Regions from separate parts of the Paenibacillus sp. TSM33 genome, predicted to be linked through region 2. Evidence: riboswitches for the same ligand, from Rfam matches in the RefSeq annotation. Region 2 holds a riboswitch; the other holds the start of a gene.
The links. Region 2 has a riboswitch for S-adenosylmethionine ahead of metA (homoserine O-acetyltransferase MetA). Riboswitches for the same ligand answer to the same signal wherever they lie in the genome.

Region 1: linked by a shared signal. The riboswitch ahead of ACN6NF_RS20290 (methionine ABC transporter ATP-binding protein) and the one ahead of metA (homoserine O-acetyltransferase MetA) in region 2 are both predicted to bind S-adenosylmethionine.

The regions. Positions count from the first base shown of each region.
Region 1 is NZ_JBLZXB010000018.1:265,488-275,307, forward strand. Features, by position in the region: gene ACN6NF_RS20275 (SDR family oxidoreductase) at 1-221, opposite strand, end outside; gene ACN6NF_RS20280 (MetQ/NlpA family ABC transporter substrate-binding protein) at 365-1,207, opposite strand; gene ACN6NF_RS20285 (methionine ABC transporter permease) at 1,282-1,950, opposite strand; gene ACN6NF_RS20290 (methionine ABC transporter ATP-binding protein) at 1,947-2,969, opposite strand; SAM riboswitch class I at 3,106-3,244, opposite strand; gene ACN6NF_RS20295 (Cthe_2314 family HEPN domain-containing protein) at 3,374-4,093, opposite strand; gene ACN6NF_RS20300 (UbiD family decarboxylase) at 4,149-5,915, opposite strand; gene ACN6NF_RS20305 (COX15/CtaA family protein) at 6,046-6,978, opposite strand; gene ACN6NF_RS20310 (thioredoxin family protein) at 7,194-7,538, opposite strand; gene ACN6NF_RS20315 (DUF2515 family protein) at 7,772-9,061, shown strand; gene ACN6NF_RS20320 (putative polysaccharide biosynthesis protein) at 9,079-9,820, opposite strand, start outside.
Region 2 is NZ_JBLZXB010000010.1:735,836-745,655, forward strand. Features, by position in the region: gene ACN6NF_RS07280 (RluA family pseudouridine synthase) at 1-295, shown strand, start outside; gene ACN6NF_RS07285 (arsenate reductase family protein) at 339-701, shown strand; gene ACN6NF_RS07290 (5'-3' exonuclease) at 777-1,673, shown strand; gene ACN6NF_RS07295 (ROK family protein) at 1,890-2,768, shown strand; gene ACN6NF_RS07300 (HRDC domain-containing protein) at 2,932-3,939, shown strand; gene corA (magnesium/cobalt transporter CorA) at 4,062-4,997, opposite strand; SAM riboswitch class I at 5,547-5,674, shown strand; gene metA (homoserine O-acetyltransferase MetA) at 5,792-6,709, shown strand; gene ACN6NF_RS07315 (PLP-dependent transferase) at 6,834-8,018, shown strand; gene ACN6NF_RS07320 (aminotransferase class I/II-fold pyridoxal phosphate-dependent enzyme) at 8,015-9,193, shown strand; gene mqnC (cyclic dehypoxanthinyl futalosine synthase) at 9,532-9,820, shown strand, end outside.

The DNA.
Region 1 (9,820 bases), on a different contig from region 2:
TCACCGATCAGCCTGGTGATATCTTCCTGAACCGAGATATCTGCTTGTAAAGACAGGCAGCGTACTCCCTTAGACTCAATTACCCGCTTAAGCGCTTCGGCTTCAGCCTGGCTATGGACATAATTCAGGGCAATGTCACAACCTTCATCAGCCAGACGCAGAGCGGTCATTTTACCTAAACCTTTGGCACTACCCGTTATGAGTGCGACTTTGTCTCTCAACAGTTTTCCTCCTCTTCACAGAGAACGGTCACCCCCAAGTATAAAATATTTAAGCAATCCCTACAACTCCAACCAAAAAGAAACCCCAGTCCTCTTGTTCAAGAGAAGCTGGGGTTTACGTTCAGCGCATTCTTAGTTTCTGCTTAAAATGCAGGGATAATTGCGCCTTGATATTTGTCTTCAATGAATTTTTTAGTTTCTGGAGATTGCAAAGCTTTAAGCAGTTTTTGGATCGCTTCGGAATCTTTATTATCAGGACGTGCTACCAGCACGTTAGCATATGGTGAATCTTTGTCTTCCAGTGCCAATGCATCCTTGGTCGGATTCAGCTTGGCTTCCAAAGCGTAGTTCGTGTTGATCAACGCAATATCCACTTCAGGCAACTGACGTGGCAGCATAGCTGCTTCCAGCTCCTTGAACTTCAGGTTTTTCTTATTTTCAGTAATATCTTTTACAGTAGCTTCAATGTTGCTAGCATCTTTCAGCTTGATCAGACCTTGTTTCTCCAACAGCAGCAATGCACGACCTCCATTGGTTGCATCGTTCGGAATGGCTACTGTTGCACCATCTGGAAGTTCATCAAGCTTTTTATATTTTTGGGAGTAGATCCCGAATGGCTCCAGATGAACCGCGCCAACAGAAACCAGATCCATTTTACGCTCTTTGTTCATCACATTCAGGTAAGGTACATGTTGATAAAAGTTAGCATCCAGTTGCTTGTCAAACAATTGCACGTTCGGCTGTACATAGTCGTTAAACTGAACGACTTGAAGACGAACCCCTTCTTTTTCCAACTGAGGCTTGATTGCTTCCAAAATTTCCGCATGAGGCACAGGAGAAGCTCCAACTTTCAGTTCGACTTCACGGGGTGACCCGCCTGTATTTTCGGCCGCATTGTTTGTATCCGATGTTGTGCTCTTTGTACCGCAAGCAGCCAGTACCGCAATTAATGTCAAGCTCAATACAGCCAATACCCATTTCTTCATGTTGTTACCCCTCCAATAATTTGTAATATTCAGGATCAGACGTCCTGATCAATAAGGATATCTATATGTTTTCCCTATTTTCGAGTATAATGCCGCACAAGGCGATCTCCCGCCATTTGCAGCAATTGAACCAATACGACCATCAACACGACCGCAACGATCATTACAGCCGTTTCGTAACGATAATAGCCGTAGTTGATAGCCAGTGTACCCAGTCCACCGCCCCCGATCATCCCGGACATTGCCGTGTAGGATACGAGTGTAACGACGGTAATGGTTAATGCGGCGAGCAGGCCCGGCAGTGCCTCACGTAACAGCACACGCCGGATAATTTGTCCTGTCGAAGCCCCCATCGCTTGTGCAGCTTCAATGACACCCTTGTCCACTTCACGCAGTGACGTTTCGACAAGACGTGCGAAGAAAGGAGCAGCCCCGATAACCAATGGCGGAATGGTTCCCAGCACCCCGGTCGAGGTACCTACCAACGATCGTGTAAAAGGAATAAGTGCGACGATCAAGATGATAAATGGTACGGAACGCAAAATGTTAACGACGAAAGATAATACAACGTATATCACCTTCATCAGAGTCAACGAGGAACGGCTTGCCAGAAACAACAATATACCGAGCGGCAAACCAATAACGAGGGTGAACAATGCAGATGCCCCGAGCATCTGAAGGGTTTCCAGAGTAGAATTCCCTAGCTCTTCCCAACTCACTTGCGAAAAATCAAGTTCGCTCATTGTCCGATCACCTCCACATCGAGTCCTTGCCCTGACACTTCGCGCAGCGTATGTTCTATATCTGAATGGTTTCCTTCAAAACGAACGATCAGCTGTCCATACGGTACGTTTTTAATCGTAGAGATGGTGCCCTGTAAGATTGCAAAATCAACACCTGTACTTCGAGCCGTACGCGATAGAATTGCATCATAAGTTTTACTGCCCAAGAAGGAGATACGTACCACCTGTGCCGATTCGCCGCTTCCTGCGGCAGCAATCGCTGCTTGTAACTCCTCGGGATGTTCTGCCTCCCGCTGGATAAAGTCCTTAGTTACCTGGTGCTGTGGCTTCAAAAACACTTCCGCCACCGGACCTTGCTCCACGATATCGCCCTGATGAATGACACCAACTCGATCACATATACTTTGAATGACATGCATCTCATGAGTAATCAATACGATGGTCAAATTAAAGCGCTGGTTAATATCCAACAGCAATTTCAGGATAGACCCTGTCGTCTGCGGATCAAGCGCAGACGTCGCTTCGTCACACAGCAGCACATGCGGATCACTAGCCAGTGCCCGTGCAATCCCTACCCGCTGCTTCTGTCCACCTGAGAGCTGTGACGGATATTTTCCACTGTGTTCTTTTAGCCCCACCAGTTCCAGCAGCTCGCGAACTTTCTTGTCCAGCTCCTGCTTTGGGGTATTTACCAGCCGCAATGGAAATGCAATGTTGTCATACACTGTCGCCGAAGACAACAAATTAAAATGTTGAAAAATCATTCCGATTTTTCGGCGTTGCTTCTGTAACTGGGCTTGACTCACAGTCACAAGGTTAACCCCATCTACCCATACTTCGCCTGAAGTAGGGCGTTCCAATAAATTAATACAGCGGATCAACGTACTTTTGCCCGCCCCGGAATGACCAATCACCCCGAATATTTCTCCACGCTTTATAGAAAGGTTCAACCCGGACAACGCATTAACGCGTCGGTTACCTTTACCATAATGCTTGGTTAATTGCTTAAGCTCTATCAACGTGCTGCGACCTCCTTCACTTCTTTCTTACCCTGTTAACCAGTTGTCATCTCTCGGGATTGTATAAAATCACTATTTATTTATACAAAAAAGAGCCCCTTTCACAGAATGAAAAGGGCCCCACCTTGCGAACCTTTTCTCATCTGCCAAAATCGCTATAACTCTAGCGGTTTTGTAGGAATTAGCACCATATGTTCCCTCCCGGTGCATTACACCGGGAAAGAACGGGTTGCCGGGCTTCATCGGGCCAGTCCCTCCACCTCTCTGGATAAGAAAAATATGTTAAACTCCAGCTTTAGCTGTCCGTTAAGTTTATATAAAAAAATAATTCAAGCATTTTTCTGAAACTAGGTTTCAGTATAGATAGTTTACATTGCTTTGTCAAAGGATATTTTCTGTCATAATTATGGGCGCACTGCCCGGTTCTCCCATTGTTTCGCAGTATAAGAAAATGCGTTTGATAGCGACCGGCATACCATTTCCAAGCCCTGCTGCAAATCTTCCAGATGGTGATCAAGGTCCTCCAGTTGGATTTTGCCATATAAAGCACGGTGACGTTGCCAGAGATCATCCTGCATTTCCGTGTTCATATAGTGTATTTCCGTATTTCGACGCTTACGCAGGCGATTGATGGCATCGTTGTATGTGTCCTTAATATCATTCAAATTATCAGTCAATACAGGATGCATTTTGAGATATTTGAGCTGTCTCAATACAGTAAAATAAGAATAATGTACCTTATACTGCCCTGTTTTTAAATCATATAAATCATTCATCCAGTTACCAAGCTTATCCAAAATAGAGAATACCCGCACAAACCCATCCTTATAAAAGAAAACATACAAAGCATAATCGGATTTTTCATCCTTGCTCATATCTTCAGCGTATCCGGCTTTCACTTTCATACGGAAAAAGGCGGCAGCATGATGGCTCTGCTCCAGTTCATCCAAAGACGACATCAGACCACGTGTTAAAATATCCGCCTTCCGAAAGTCATGGGTAGGATCACCACTGGCCTGGATTTGCCGTTCCAGCAAATGTAACATGTCTGACATGCTATTCATGGCATCCAGCAGGACGCCATGATTTTCACGTGGGGGCTCGCCCAACAGCTTGCGTATCATGCTTCACGCCTCCTTCATATCTGTAAAATCCGGCTGTTAGATGCTTGAATAGGCGTCAAGCGAAATAACTCGTCCACCGTTGATCTACAAGCTTAACTATATCCTCACGCGGTAGCACCTCATCAGGGTAGCCTGGCTTCATACGTGCATCCACTACAATCGGCAGCTTATAGTTCAGGTGATGCAAACGTACTTCGCTGTCGGCGTACATATCTGTAGCCGGGTTAAAGCGTGTGAATACCGTCCACAGGAACGAGGCTTGGGAGCGAACAACTTCTTTGGCATCGTCCACGATAAAGACAAGCGGCCACTCTTGCTCACCCGCAGCTAATCGCTCCAATACACGCGCAGCGAGTTCAGGCTCCTGCTCAAAGGACGAGCCGGATATAACGAGGCAACCTCCGCAATAGGGTTCGATTTCACGAATTCCCGGCAGATCGCCGCCTTCATAAACGCGAGGCAATTCACGCACAGGCTCGCCTACCCCCATCAGAATCGCCTTGCTGCCGTGATTCAGCTTGCGGCCCGTGTAATCGAGTGTATCGTGAGACGTATGGTTAAAAATAAACAGATCTCTGGCTGGATTAAATCGCTCCAAAATGGTTTCTAGCAACAGGTTAAAGTCGGATAAATCGATCACCCGATCCGTCAGCATCAGGAATTTGGTCAACGACAATTGACCTTGACCCAGAATGGTAAAGCCGGATACCAGCGCTTCACGGGAGTAGCTTTCACGTACGACTGCCGCTGCCAGCGCATGTACACCTGTTTCTGCATATGCCCATAACGACTTGACAGAAGGCATCACAAGCGGATAGGCGGGCGACAACAGACGTTGCAAAAATTCGCCGAGATAGTAGTCTTCCTGCCGTGGCTTACCTACAATGGTTGCCGGATAAATGGCATCTTTGCGGTGATGCATATGTTTGACATGAAACACAGGGAAATCATGTTGTAATGAGTAATAGCCAAAATGATCGCCAAACGGCCCTTCCGGGCGACGTTCATGAGGCGGCACATAGCCGCTGATCGCAAACTCGGCTTCTGCCGGAATGCGATGGCCTCCAAGCGGGTCTTCTGTCATGGGCAGCTTGCCCCCCATAATCAGAGAAGCCAGCAACAGCTCTGGCAAGTTTTCCGGGGCAGGAGCAATGGCAGACGCAATCAGAGCAGGCGGGCCACCGATGATGATCGTCGTAGGCAACGGCTCATTACGCAGCTCTGCCTCATGATAATGGAAGCCGCCGCCTTTATGGATTTGCCAATGAATCCCTGTCGTCTGATCATCATAAATCTGGATGCGATACATCCCCAAATTATGGTCCTTGGACTGGCCTGGCTTTTCGGTATACACGAGCGGAAGCGTAATGAACGGTCCTCCATCCTCGTGCCAACTGGTTACTCTAGGCAGCGGAGCCAGCGGAGCATCCGTACGGCGAACGCCCAATACAGGAGCTTCGTTATGAGATACTGTTTTTAGTCCTACTTTTAGCATGTCCTTAATCAGGCCACGTTCATTCCACAATGCTTTGGGTGTAGGTGGAAGCAACGTTTTAGTTGCACCTACAATTGCATCCATCAGTTGCTCTGGACGAGGTCCAAAAGCCATGTCCACACGGCGATTCGTGCCGAACAAATTACTGGCTACAGGAAACGGGGTTCCTTTGACATTGGTAAACAGCAGTGCCGGACCCTCTTCCTCAATGACTCTTCGGTGGATCTCAGCCAGCTCCAAATAAGGATCGACAGGTGCCTCTATAATTTTAAGATCATTTTCTTTTCGCAGCGCTTCAATAAATTGGCGCAAATTCTGGTAGATCAACTGGATGATTCCTCCTAAGCAAATCAAGCCCTCGAGAAACTCGTGGGCCTGGTTTGTTTCTTATGATGTTATTATACGTGTTTCAACGCCTCTTGGGCAAAAATACGTTTCATAATGATCTACGAAATGCCTAGGTACGCTGTGCTTGGGTCGGAACAAGCTTGCGGTCCGGTGACAATTGCCATACACGATAGCTCAGATAAGCCAAAATGGAGAACAACGATGCAATCACCAGCATATGTCCCAGCACGATAAACATATAAATTTCAGGTCTGTTGACGTACAGCAGGATAATGCCAATCACCACTTGAAGTATGATCAATACGACCGATACGACACCTAGGGTACGAATATCCCGGTGATTCGGGTGATAACGGTAGGAGTAGTGACCCACAGCCAAAATAATGACGAACAGCAGTCCGGCTGAAATCTGATGAAGCAGCAGTGGAGATATGAAGCCCCCAATATTTACAACCTTCTGGATGACCGAATGACTAAGCAACGCTCCTGAATAAACAGCAATATAGGTATAGATCGTTGATAGCCATATAAAGTTACGATAGCCCCGACTGACACGCCCTGGAATCAGACGTGGAGTGTAGCGTGAATCCGCATGCTCCTGCCAGGCTCCCAGCGTCATCATAGTCGCACTGGCAAAAGCGATAAGCGCAAAGCCAAAATGCAGTCCCATGACTGCAGCCGATTGGGAGAAGATGACAGCCAACGCCCCCATCGCACCTTGTATGATAACAAACAATAGCGTAAGCAACGAGAATAGCTGTAAATCCTTCCGATGCTTCATAAACAGCAAAAAGCCGACAAACGAGGCGATAGAAAGAATTCCGGCCATGGCACTGACGGAGCGATGAGAGAACTCAATAAGGGACGCGATGGTATGTGCCGGAACCAGCTTACCATTACAAAGCGGGAATTCTCGTCCACAGCCGAGACCCGAATCCGTTCGCGTCACGACACCTCCACCGAAGGTAGCCAAAAACATGACAATACATGTTACGAGTGCCAGCCATTTTAATATTCTAATTTTGTTATTCAATGAATTCACCCGTATCCTTCCAAATATAATATTTATTCACTTTAGATGTTGTGAAATGATCACTTAAAGTAATTATAACTGATATATCGTTCCTTGACATACGAGCTTTGTTGACAAAATGTGAACGTGTCCGTAAGAAAGCCGCCTCCTTCGGAAGGAAGCGGCTTTCTGTATATCGTGATGATCAGGTTTCCCTTCGGAGCCCTCATACATACCATTATCAATTATTTTGCCAAGTTAGCATGGACTTCTACAGCCCGGTCCAAAAACTGCTCAATTTCCTCCCGGGATTTACGCAGTCTGTTCACCAGACGTACCAGTTCTCGCCCTTCACTGTAAGCGATAAAGCTGGGAATTCCTAGAACATTTTGCTCTTGACTAACACTTTCGGCCTGTTCTACATCAATCTCAATTAATGTAAGCTTGTCTGCATATTGTTGTTCCACATCAGGCATGAACGGATCAATAAAATGACAATCCCCACACCAGTCCGCCTTAAACACAGCTACCGTTACACCTGGAGTGGATATTGCCTTATTAAAGTCTTCATGAGAGACGATTTTTTGCATACCTAATTCCTCCTTGAACTTCATTTATGCAGGAAATCCTGTACTTTCCATTGTAACGCCAAGTGAAGTTTTTGCACACTCCCCTATTCTGCTCACATGCCGATTGGAAGCCCTCTCATTGAGGCATACTAAGATATACTTAAGAATCCACATAAGCGACGACATTCTAACAGCATACCCAATATACTTGGTGGAATACGGGAATGCCTGCACTTGAAAGGAGGTTATTACACATGTCTCTCACCGAATGGCTCCATGTGGCATCTCGACAGCTCCAGGGAGGGCTAAAGTTACTAGGCTCCGTTCCACGTGTTGCGGAGGAGGCGTGGGAAGGCAAACGTGCGGCCTGGACCGAATCCCGTAAACTACGTTATCCCTTACGTGATCTGCCGTGGGATTATCATTCGGCACAGGCTGCCATGAATGAAGCTGAAGCATTAATGCTGCTGAACAAACCCGCTACGCGTCCCTCTTCTCTCAATATGCCCTTATGCGAAACAGACTGTGAGCTGCTGGAGCGGATCAAGAACGATACAGCACAGGAGAATCGCAGCAACATCACGCGAACTGCCGCTTACCTCGAATGCTATCGTGGCTACCCGGAATTACACTGGGCATTACTGGCCCATCTGGTTTCTCGTAATGGCGGCTATAATATGACTGATCTGAAAGGGGAGCTCATTGGCAACCTGTTCGGCGAACAGGAAAAGGAGTGGCTGTATCGACTACTTGAGCGCAGTAACGCCCTTATTTTTCAGGACGCTTACCCCCAGTTGCAGCTTTACATGCACAGCCGTCATTTGGGACGAAGTTGCTTCCATTTGTTGCCTTACTTTCACGTTTCGCCATTCATGAGGCCCTTTTGGGAACGTTTCTGGGCTTGGCGGGATAGTTCTCTTTTGACGGTGGCGCTTATTATTAATGAACAAAACTATATTGAAGGACGTGTCGTGAAAGATCCGTATTTTCAAAAATTTGTGACACACAAGCCGGGCTTTTATTTGCATGACTGGCTACAGCTCAATCAAATTATATTTCCGCTTGGGCTAAACGGTGGACTTGCCGGACTTGTCATGGAGCGTTTTGGCCATCTGGACGAGCGAATCGGCTTTGGCAAAAGTCTCTACGCTATGTTATTTGGCCATCAGCAGGTACTGGAGCAGGTATCCGCATTTGCTGCCAGCGTGCCGCATACCGGTTCTCGCAGCGACTATTGGCCCGGTCTATTCACTCCAAATGAACAAAAAGTGCTGCGCTCTCCAGAAGAGAGTGCAACGCTTTTAGCACATGAATGGCTCCCGCCAAGTCAACGTCTGTACAGCCCGGAGCTACACGCCGTTTGGTCAGATACAGCCTATGATCCGATTCCCCGTTATGACTGGTTTCAGGACGGTTCTACGCTTGGGCATATCAGTGAACCAAGACGGCCTCTGTTATTTGCCATGCGCCATGAGCATCGCCACGGCATTCAAAAAACAGCAATGGCCCATGATGCCCATAACAGCTTGCGGTCCTTCCACTGAACAGATCGAAGACTCTATTAGCCTCGTTGTCCAGTGGACCCACGCTGTAGGCGCATTAACGGACGCAATACTCTCTGCAACACGCGCGGGTAGTTGCCCAGCTCGTCCCTACGCAATACACGCAGTACAACCAGCAATATCAAGTAGCATACCAGTACAACCGCTCCGGCAATACAGCACGCGATCAAGAAGGCTACACGCGCTGGCATCAGATGTACCAGCAAAATGCAGGCTTCATTGACCCCGTACCCGATAGCTCCCGAGACTACGACAGCAGTTAGGAAGCCTGCCCAGCGACGGCCCATGATTGAGAAGGAAACAATACCTTTCAGCACACGCAAATTCAACAACGTAATGACGAGAAAACATAATCCGGTGGCGGCAATAATTCCGTAAATTCCAAGCCAACCAGCCAGCAGCCAGCTCGCTGCCAACTTCACGACGATACCAACCATCACATTGACCATTGAAATACGCGGCTTGCCCATACCGATCAAAATCGAGTTAGAGGTCATCATCGTAATCTGAAAGATCGTTCCGAGTGTCAGAACAGCGATAATTCCGCTACCTCCAAGCGAACTGAACAGCAGACCATTAATAGAATAGGCAGTTACACATAAAGCCAGCACTATCGGCATTCCAGTCAGAATAGAAATACGCAAAGCCAGCGTCATCTGATTTTGTAAATGCTGTTCATCCTTACGGGCAAAAGCTGCCGAAATGATCGGAATGAGTGATTGACTGAGTGCAATGGCCAAA
Region 2 (9,820 bases):
AGGAAGCCGCATCGGTCTAAAGTTGGAATCCGGACGTACGCACCAAATTCGGGTGCACATGACATATATCGGATGTCCGTTGATTGGAGACAAAATGTACCGGATGACACCCGATGACGCTGTGCAACGTGAGCGATATGTTCAGCTTGATGCGAGAATGCCACGACAAGCCCTACATGCTTCGGAGTTGTCCTTGGTACATCCTGTGGCAGGGGAGCGAATGACATTTTGCGCTCCTCTGCCGGATGATATGATCAGAATGCAAGAGCTGTTAAAGGCTCAATATCCTGAATAAAATAATCGACAAAGTTTGAAACCAAATGGAGGTTAATCTAGCAATGAGTCAACTGAAAGTTTACCAGTATTCAAAATGCAGCACCTGTCGTAATGCAGTGAAATGGCTGCAAAACAAGGGGCATGAGACGGAACTGATTCCTATTTTTGAACAACCGCCTGGCCCGGAGGAATTGGAAGACTTGATTAAAAAAAGCGGGCTGGAGTTAAAAAAGTTTTTCAATACGAGCGGTGAAGTATACAAAGAGTTAAAGCTGAAAGATAGGCTTGGAGAAATGAGCCGTGAAGAGCAAATTTCGCTTTTGTCCTCGAATGGAAGATTAATTAAACGCCCGATTGTAACCGATGGGAATAAAGTAACGGTAGGATTCAAAGAGGAAACATTTGAGGGGACATGGGGAGCTTAGTAAAGCCCAATTTTCCACCACGATATGTTATACTGTGGGGGTTAAATATTATGATGAATGGGAGTAATACAATCTGTGACACAACGCAATGAACAATCCGTAATGCTGGTTGATGGCATGGCCCTGCTTTTTCGTGCTTATTATGCAACCGCTGCAAACGGTTATATCCGTCGTACAAAAGCTGGAGTACCAACGAACGCCATATATGGTTTTATTCGATATTTTTGGGATGCAGTCCAAACCTTTAATCCTACACATGTCATTTGCTGCTGGGATATGGGAGGAACGACGTTCCGTGGGGAACATTTTGCTGCGTATAAGGGCAACCGAGCCGACGCGCCAGATGATTTGATTCCTCAATTTACTTTGATCCGTGAAGTGACGGACAGTCTCGGCATACCCAACATTGGGGCGGAAGGCTTTGAAGCGGATGATTGTATCGGTACGCTCGCACGCCATTATTCGCAAAATGAGGACATGGATGTGATGATTCTATCAGGCGATCATGATTTGCTTCAATTGGTAGATGAGCGGACACGGGTCATTATTATGAAAAAAGGGCATGGAAATTATATGATATATACCCCGGAGACGCTGCTGTCTGAAAAGGGGCTTAAGCCGCGCCAAGTGGTCGATCTCAAGGGCTTGATGGGTGATGCAAGTGACAATTACCCGGGAGTACGCGGAATCGGTGAAAAAACGGCCCTCAAGCTGGTGCAGGAATATGACTCCATTGAAGGCATTCTGGAAAATCTGGATCAATTGACACCATCGGTCCGTAAAAAGATTGAGAGTGATTTGGATATGCTGCATCTTTCACGCAAGCTTGCTAAAATTCACTGTGATGTGCCTGTTGCGTGTGCTTTAGACAGCTGTCTGCTGACGCTGGATCATGTGCAAATTGTCGATAAATTTGAGCAGCTTGAAATGAAAAGCTTGTGCACTTTGATGGGTGTCGCAACCGGATTATAATGAAGCTGTTAGGCTTGTGCTGTGCATTTCAGGTGGACTAAGTTATACAGGGATGCTGGCGCTTGGTGCGTTAGTGTCCTTATTTGTATGAACTGACTGAGCTTAGATATATAACCATGTGAAGGATTTTATACAATTGTCATAAGGGGATTGACCTTAGGCTCGTTTCAGGTGAATATAATGGAGAGAGATCATGGAGAGGGGATTACAGCAGCTATGACAGTATTGGGAGCAATTGAGGCAGGCGGTACCAAATTCGTATGTGGAATCGGAAATGAACGAGGGGAGGTATTGGAAAGAGCAAGCTTTCCAACAACGACCCCAGCAGAAACCATGGAGAATGTCATTGCATTTTTTGAAGGCAAGGGGATTGAAGCGCTGGGCGTAGGCTCATTCGGACCGATTGATCCTATCGAAGGCAGTGATACATATGGTTATATAACTACAACGCCAAAGCCGCATTGGGGAAATTATAATCTGATTGGCAAGCTGAAGGAGCATTTTGATGTACCTATGGGATTTGACACGGATGTGAATGGAGCAGCACTGGGGGAATCCATTTGGGGTGCGGCTAAAGGATTGGACAACTGTCTTTATATTACAATAGGTACAGGCATTGGAGCGGGTGCTTTGGTTGGCGGAAAGCTGGTACATGGATTATCCCACCCGGAAATGGGACATATTTTGGTACGTCGTCATCCAGAAGATAACTACGAGGGCACATGTCCATATCATGGAGATTGTCTGGAAGGGCTGGCAGCGGGGCCGGCGCTTGAAAAAAGATGGAAGGTTAAAGGACATGAGCTTTCTGTGGATCACCCGGCCTGGGAAATGGAGGCGCATTATCTGGCACAGGCTCTAATGAGCTATGTATTAATCCTGTCACCGCAAAAAATTATTATGGGCGGCGGAGTAATGAAGCAGGATCAATTGTTCCCGCTCATTCGTACCAAGCTTCAACAACTCTTGAACGGTTACGTACAGCATCCAAGTCTGACTTCAGAAATTGAGCAATATATCGTATCTCCGGGATTGGGTGACAATGCTGGATTGTGCGGAGCTCTGGCTTTGGCCAAGGAAAAGCTGAATTCTTAGAATTTATGGTTGACGGTACTCCAAGGTCCGGTTATCATATAGGCAACAGCATAGTACGGATCAAAAGGGAAGCACCTTTCTTGCGAATACGCGGGATAGGTGCTTTTTTTGCGTTTTTGTATTGTGCGGAACAGTAATTCAACCATCTGAGGGAGGAAGAATCATGGAGATTGTATTTCTAAATCGTTTGTCTAAACGGAATGAGCAGGGCTGTGAGGAATTTGCACAGGTATGGATCGGGCAACATGAAGGGGGATGGAGTGCAGGCTGGAGCACGCACCATGTCCCGGATGAAAGTATAGACGACCTTTGGTATGAGGGCAGTTTGTGGCAGGAATTACTGCATGTATACCGTCATGAGCTGGCGCTCAAGATGGCTGAAGGCTACAGACCTCTAATTCATGGCGTTTTTCATGAACAAGAAGGATCATCAGGACGTGGACAAACGTTACAAAAGCTGTATTGCTATAGTGATTTGTTTCCGCGTGATGAGGTGTATGAACAATTGACGATGTGGAGACGGCAAAAAGCAGCAACTGAGCGAAAAGCACCTTATTTAATCGCTACGAATCGACTACTTCGACTCATCAGCGTCTATCTTCCTCATACCGAAGAAGAATTGTTAGAACTGCCTGGAATGGGCCAGGGTAAGGTGTCGCAATATGGGACGGAGCTATTATCTATTACGAAGCAAAATGATCGGACCACGCCCTTTCCGTTGAACTGGGTAACAGAGACACTGGAAGAAGAAGCTTTTTTGTCATGGCTGTACAAGCAAAAAGAAAACCAGTACAAACAGGAACTAAATAAATTTAGCCTGACTAGAGCGATTATCGAAGGCATTTCGGACGGTCTTTCACTGGAGCATATCGGCATGAAGACAGGCTTGCACCGCAGAGAAGTGATTGAAGCTGTGGAGCATTTGGATAGAGATGGAATGGATATGGAGAAGCTGATTCGCAAGGAATTGGCACATGTATCTGAGGAGGAGCAGGCCGCCATTTGGTCTGCTTTTGCAGAGTTGGGAGATACGTTGCTCAAGCCCATTATGTTAAAAGTATATGGAGAAGAAAAAGCGACGGAAGCCGGATTGGATCAAATTTATGAGCGACTGCGACTGATTCGTATACGGTTCCGCCATCAGCAGGTGCCTGACCGACATGTTGGATAATATAGAGACAATTGGAAGTGTCCTAAAGTACAAATAAGGCCCAACATAGCAAAAAGCAGCAACGAGTTCCTCATAGGACTCGGCTGCTGCTTTTGATGACCAAGCTTGAAAACCGAAATAATTCAAACCCAATCCTTTTTGCGAAAAATACAGAACATACTGACACCTAATGCCACCATAATCCCAATGACGACAAAATAACCATAACGTGTATGAAGCTCAGGCATATTATCAAAGTTCATCCCATATATTCCGGTAATGACCGTCAACGGCATAAATACGGTTGTAATGGCGGTAAACACACGCATAATTTCATTAGCACGGTTGGCGATACTTGACTGATAAGCTTCTCTAAGGTTCCCCATCAAGTCGCGATAAGTTTCGAAAGTCTCCGAAATTTTCACAGCATTTTCATAAATGTCGCTAAAATATTTTTGTAGTTGATCGTCGATAAGACGCAAATCCCGTTTGTTCAGGGTATTGATGACTTCCTTTTGCGGGCCGAGCACTTTTTTTAGCCATAGAATCTCACTGCGCAAGCCGATGATTTCGTTCAAGTGCGACTTTTTCGTATGCATTAGAATGTCTTCTTCCAGCTTTTCAATGCGAACTTCAATCCGGTCACCAACCAGAAAATAGTTGTCAACGATCAAATCGACCAACAGATACATAAAACGGTCAGGCTGGCTGACTTCCTGCTCCCATAGCATAGGCTTGAGAGTACGAAGCTCATTGATTTTCTGCTTGGTCACCGTAATGATAAAATGACGGCCGAGAAAAATGTTCAAAGCGCGCAAAAATATTTCTTCATCATCGAAACGAATACTATTTACAACGATAAAATAATGGCTTTCATAAATTTCAATCTTTGGACGCTGTTCTTCTTCACTCAAACAGTCTTCTACTGCAAGATCATGCATAGAGAATAAGGGCTGTAGCACTGTCAGATCCTCGACATCGGCATCAATCCAATAAAAGCCTTCTGCCGGTGCAGTGAGCGCCATTTCAATTTCTTCGACAGGGGTAAAAACCCCGTTGTTGACCAAACGGATTTTCATATATGTCACTCCTTATGCTCCGTCGTAACGGAAGTACGTTTACCTTAAGCATAAGGAATGGACTCAGTTAGCCAGTTAGCCGGTGCGGGTAAGCGTGCATACTATCAAAAGCAGAAGGCTTTTGGAGCATGCAGAGCCTGGCGTCCCGTCTTTCGGCAAGCTGAAGTCATTCCTATGCTGTTGTTCAGGGATCGCCGCCTATTCGGGCTCGGGTCGCCTTCCATTCCGGATTCACCTCACAAATGTTCTTTTTTAGGTTGCCACAGCATCACAGAAAACACTCTAATCTACACTGTTGCACCATATTTTTGCCTATTAGCACTTGTATAGTATAACGCTCGGCCTACGGCCTTTCAAGCGCAAAATCATGGGCTAAATCAACAGCAGTCATATGAGCTTCTGCAACAGGGGGGATATGATTTAACCTATGGAAAAGGTAGACAAAATGTGAATGCAGGGCACAAATTTACAAGCCTATCTTGACGAAGCCCAGCCGATGCATTAAAGTGAACAACAAGAACTTTGTGAACCCAAAATGAATATAGCGAAATCTTATCAAGAGCAGGTGGAGGGACTAGCCCGATGATACCCGGCAACCGGCGATTTTAATCGCACGGTGCTAATTCTTGCAGGACTCGCGCTTTGTACAAAAAAAGCGTAGCCCTGACAGATGAGAGAGGCGCATATGGATACAAATATGACCTTTCTCTAACTGAGAAAGGTCTTTTTATTATATGCCCGGCATCTCTACCAGACGATTTTCGCACAACTTACCGATCAAGGAGTGAGTTTACATGCCGATTAAGATTCCAGATACGCTGCCTGCTAAGGAAGTACTGGAGGGCGAAAATATTTTCGTAATGGACGAAAGCCTGGCTTATCATCAAGATATTCGTCCGTTGCGCATCGCCATTTTGAATTTGATGCCTACGAAGGAAACAACGGAAACCCAACTGTTGCGTCTGGTCGGCAATACGCCGTTACAAGTGGATGTTACGTTGGTACACATGAAATCTCATGTATCTAAAAATACATCGCAAGAATATTTGAACATGTTCTATAAAACATTTGATGAGATCAAGAACAGTCGTTTTGACGGCATGATTATTACAGGAGCCCCCGTTGAACAGCTTGAGTTTGAGGATGTGACCTACTGGGAGGAGATCCGGCAAATCTTTGAGTGGACGAAAACAAATGTTACTTCGACCATGCATATCTGTTGGGCCTCACAGGCTGGCTTATACCATCATTTCAATGTTCCGAAATACGGGCTCGACAACAAATGCTTTGGGGTATTCCCACACACCGTTATTAAACCTAAAGTGAAACTGCTACGCGGCTTTGATGAACTGTTTTATGCCCCCCACTCTCGGCATACAGAGGTTCGGCGGCAAGATATTGACCATATTGCCGAATTAGAAGTTTTATCCGAATCCGAAGAAGCTGGAGTGTACCTGGTAGCCACGCTTGATGGTAAACAAATTTTTGTAACAGGGCATTCTGAATATGATCCACTTTCGCTGAAATGGGAATACGACCGCGATGTGGCCAAAGGACTAGATATTGACGTTCCCAAAAATTATTTTCCTAACGATGATCCTGAACGCATACCGCCCTCTATCTGGCGGGCTCATGCCAATTTATTATTTTCAAATTGGCTTAACTATTATGTATACCAAGAAACACCTTATGATATCGGACCTCAGATTTAAAAAGGGGCTTGTAGTTTACCCTCATACAGTACCACCTTGCAGTAGCGCAGCAGTATAGTCTTGGACATCCATTTTTGCAGCATATGTTATAGCACCTACTATGGAAGTGAACAGGAGGATTCATATGAGTGAGAAACAGTGGAAAATCGAAAGCAGATTGGCACAAATCGGTTCAGTAGAGGAGCCAGTAACCGGAGCAGTTAATTACCCGATTTACCAATCTACGGCGTTCCGCCATCCCCGTCTGGGTCAAAGCACAGGGTTTGATTACATTCGGACGATTAATCCCACGCGAAAGGTACTGGAAGAGGCTGCTGCTGCACTTGAATCTGGAGATGCAGGCTTTGCTTGCAGCTCAGGTATGGCAGCGCTGCAAACTGTATTTGCTTTGTTTGGACAGGGAGACCACCTCATTGTATCGCTGGATCTTTATGGCGGGACCTATCGTTTGCTAGAGCGTATTTTATCCAAATTTGGTGTGACCGCAAGCTATGTGGATACAAACGATCTCGAAGCACTCCAACAGTCATGTCGACCGAATACCAAAGCTGTATTCATAGAAACGCCTACAAATCCGTTAATGATGATAACTGATATTCAGGCGGTGGCTGCATGGGCATCACAACATGAGTTGCTTACTATTGTAGATAATACGCTGCTAACACCATATTTCCAGCGGCCATTGGAACTGGGTGCGGATATTGTGGTACATAGCGCAACCAAATATTTGGGCGGGCACAACGATGTGCTGGCAGGGTTGATTGTAACCAAAGGAAAAGAACTGTCAGCTGAAATTTCCTTCTTGCACAATTCCATAGGGGCTGTGCTTTCCCCGAGCGACTGCTATCAGTTGATGAAGGGGATGAAGACGTTAGCGCTGCGTATGGATCGACATGAGCATAATGCAACGGTGTTGTCTAATTATTTACTGACACACCCTGCAGTGGCGGAAGTATTTTACCCGGCGCTTGAGGGGCATCCGGGTCGTGAGATACAAAATAAACAATCCAGCGGGAACACGGGTATTTTCTCTTTTAAAGTAAAGGATGCTCGCTATGTTGAGCCTTTGCTTCGTCATATTAAGCTTATTGCGTTTGCCGAAAGTCTGGGCGGTGTAGAATCGCTAATGACTTATCCTGCTGTGCAGACACATGCGGACATACCGGCAGAAATTCGGGATGCAGTCGGGGTAGATGACAGGTTGCTTCGTTTCTCCGTAGGTATCGAGCATACAGATGACCTGATTGAAGATTTGCGTTCGGCACTGGAAGCGGCACGTCAAGAAGTAGAAGGAGGGGAGCAGCAATGATAGAGGATGCGAGGAAGATCGGAGAGGATCTGGACAAAGGGCGGAAATTCGCAACCAAGCTGCTGCATTTTGGCTCTGAAATTGACAGTGTTACAGGGGCATCGAGTGTCCCGATCTATCAAGCTTCGACCTTTCACCATCATGATATTTTTAATCCTCCACAGCATGATTATAGCCGTTCAGGTAATCCGACACGACAAGCTTTGGAAGATTATATCGCCTTATTAGAAGGCGGAGCTTGCGGTTTTGCCTTTGCATCAGGTATGGCTGCTATCTCCACTACATTTATGCTCTTATCCGCTGGTGATCATGTCATTGTTTCAGAGGACGTATATGGAGGAACATATCGACTGCTGACCTCCATCTTGAAACGGATGAATATCGAAACGACCTTTGTTGACATGACGGATCTCAACCTTGTGAAAGAGGCGTTGCAGGAAAATACAAGGGCTGTGTATATGGAAACCCCGTCTAATCCGACACTCAAAATTACCAATGTAGCTGGAATAACCTCTTGGGCAAGGGAAAATGGGCTTCTGACGTTATTGGATAATACTTTTATGACACCTTATTATCAACGTCCGATTGAGCAGGGAGTCGATATTGTATTGCACAGTGCGACCAAGTTTCTGGGTGGACACAGTGACGTATTGGCAGGGCTTGCGGTAGCTCGTACCGAATCGTTGGGGAGACAAATCAAGCAGCTTCAGAATGGATTAGGTACTGTGCTGGCACCGCAAGAGTCTTGGCTGCTCATGCGTGGTATGAAGACACTGGAGGCGCGTATGGCTCACAGCGAAAAAAGTGCAGCTAAGCTTGCAAATTGGCTAAACGAGCGCAATGACATTGAAGCGGTATACTATCCCGGCTTGGAAAATCATCCAGGGCGTGCGGTTCATGAGAGTCAATCGAGCGGTTATGGTGCAGTAATATCGTTTGATGTGGGTTCTGGTGAGCGTGCAAAAGAGGTCCTCAGTCGCGTACGTATTCCCATTGTTGCGGTGAGTCTGGGAGCTGTGGAAAGTATCTTGTCGTACCCAGCAATGATGTCACATGCGGCTATGCCGAAAAGTGTACGATTGGAGCGGGGGATTACAGATGGACTACTCCGTTTCTCCGTAGGTCTGGAGGACATTGATGACCTAATCAGTGATCTGGATGAGGCGCTGCGCTAGAGCGTTACACATCCGTAGCAGCTAATGTTATACGATGGAAGCAAGTAGGTACAGACCTAAGCAGCAGGTTTCCGTATTTCAGGAGGCTTGCTGTTTTTATATGAACGACATGAAAGACAGTGTGAAAAAAGGCACTTTTCAGTCTAAGTATGGTTCCTTACCAAAAGATATGTTAGTATTATCATTAGGTTTTACTATGCTAAATAGCACAGACAACATACAAGGCTAGTCATGAACATACATTACGGCAGGGTTCGAACGCAGGTTTGTGAAAGCATTCTCGTTCATAAGTCCTGTCTTTCATTTCGTCGCCCTGTGACAGCGAAGGAGGATACACCATGAGTGTAATCGACCATATTTTAGATAAAGCCCTACGCGGCGAACGCTTGAATTTAGAGGATACCGTTGCTTTGTTCGAATCAGACGAGGTCGAAAAAATAGGTCATGCGGCGAATAAAGTCATGAATCGCATGCATCCCGATCCCATAAAAACTTTTGTCATCGGACGGAATATTAACTATACGAACGTGTGTGACGTATACTGCCGCTTTTGCGCTTTTTACCGCAGACCGGGTTCCGATGAAGGGTATGTTTTGCCGGATGAGGTGATTTTTCAAAAAATTAAGG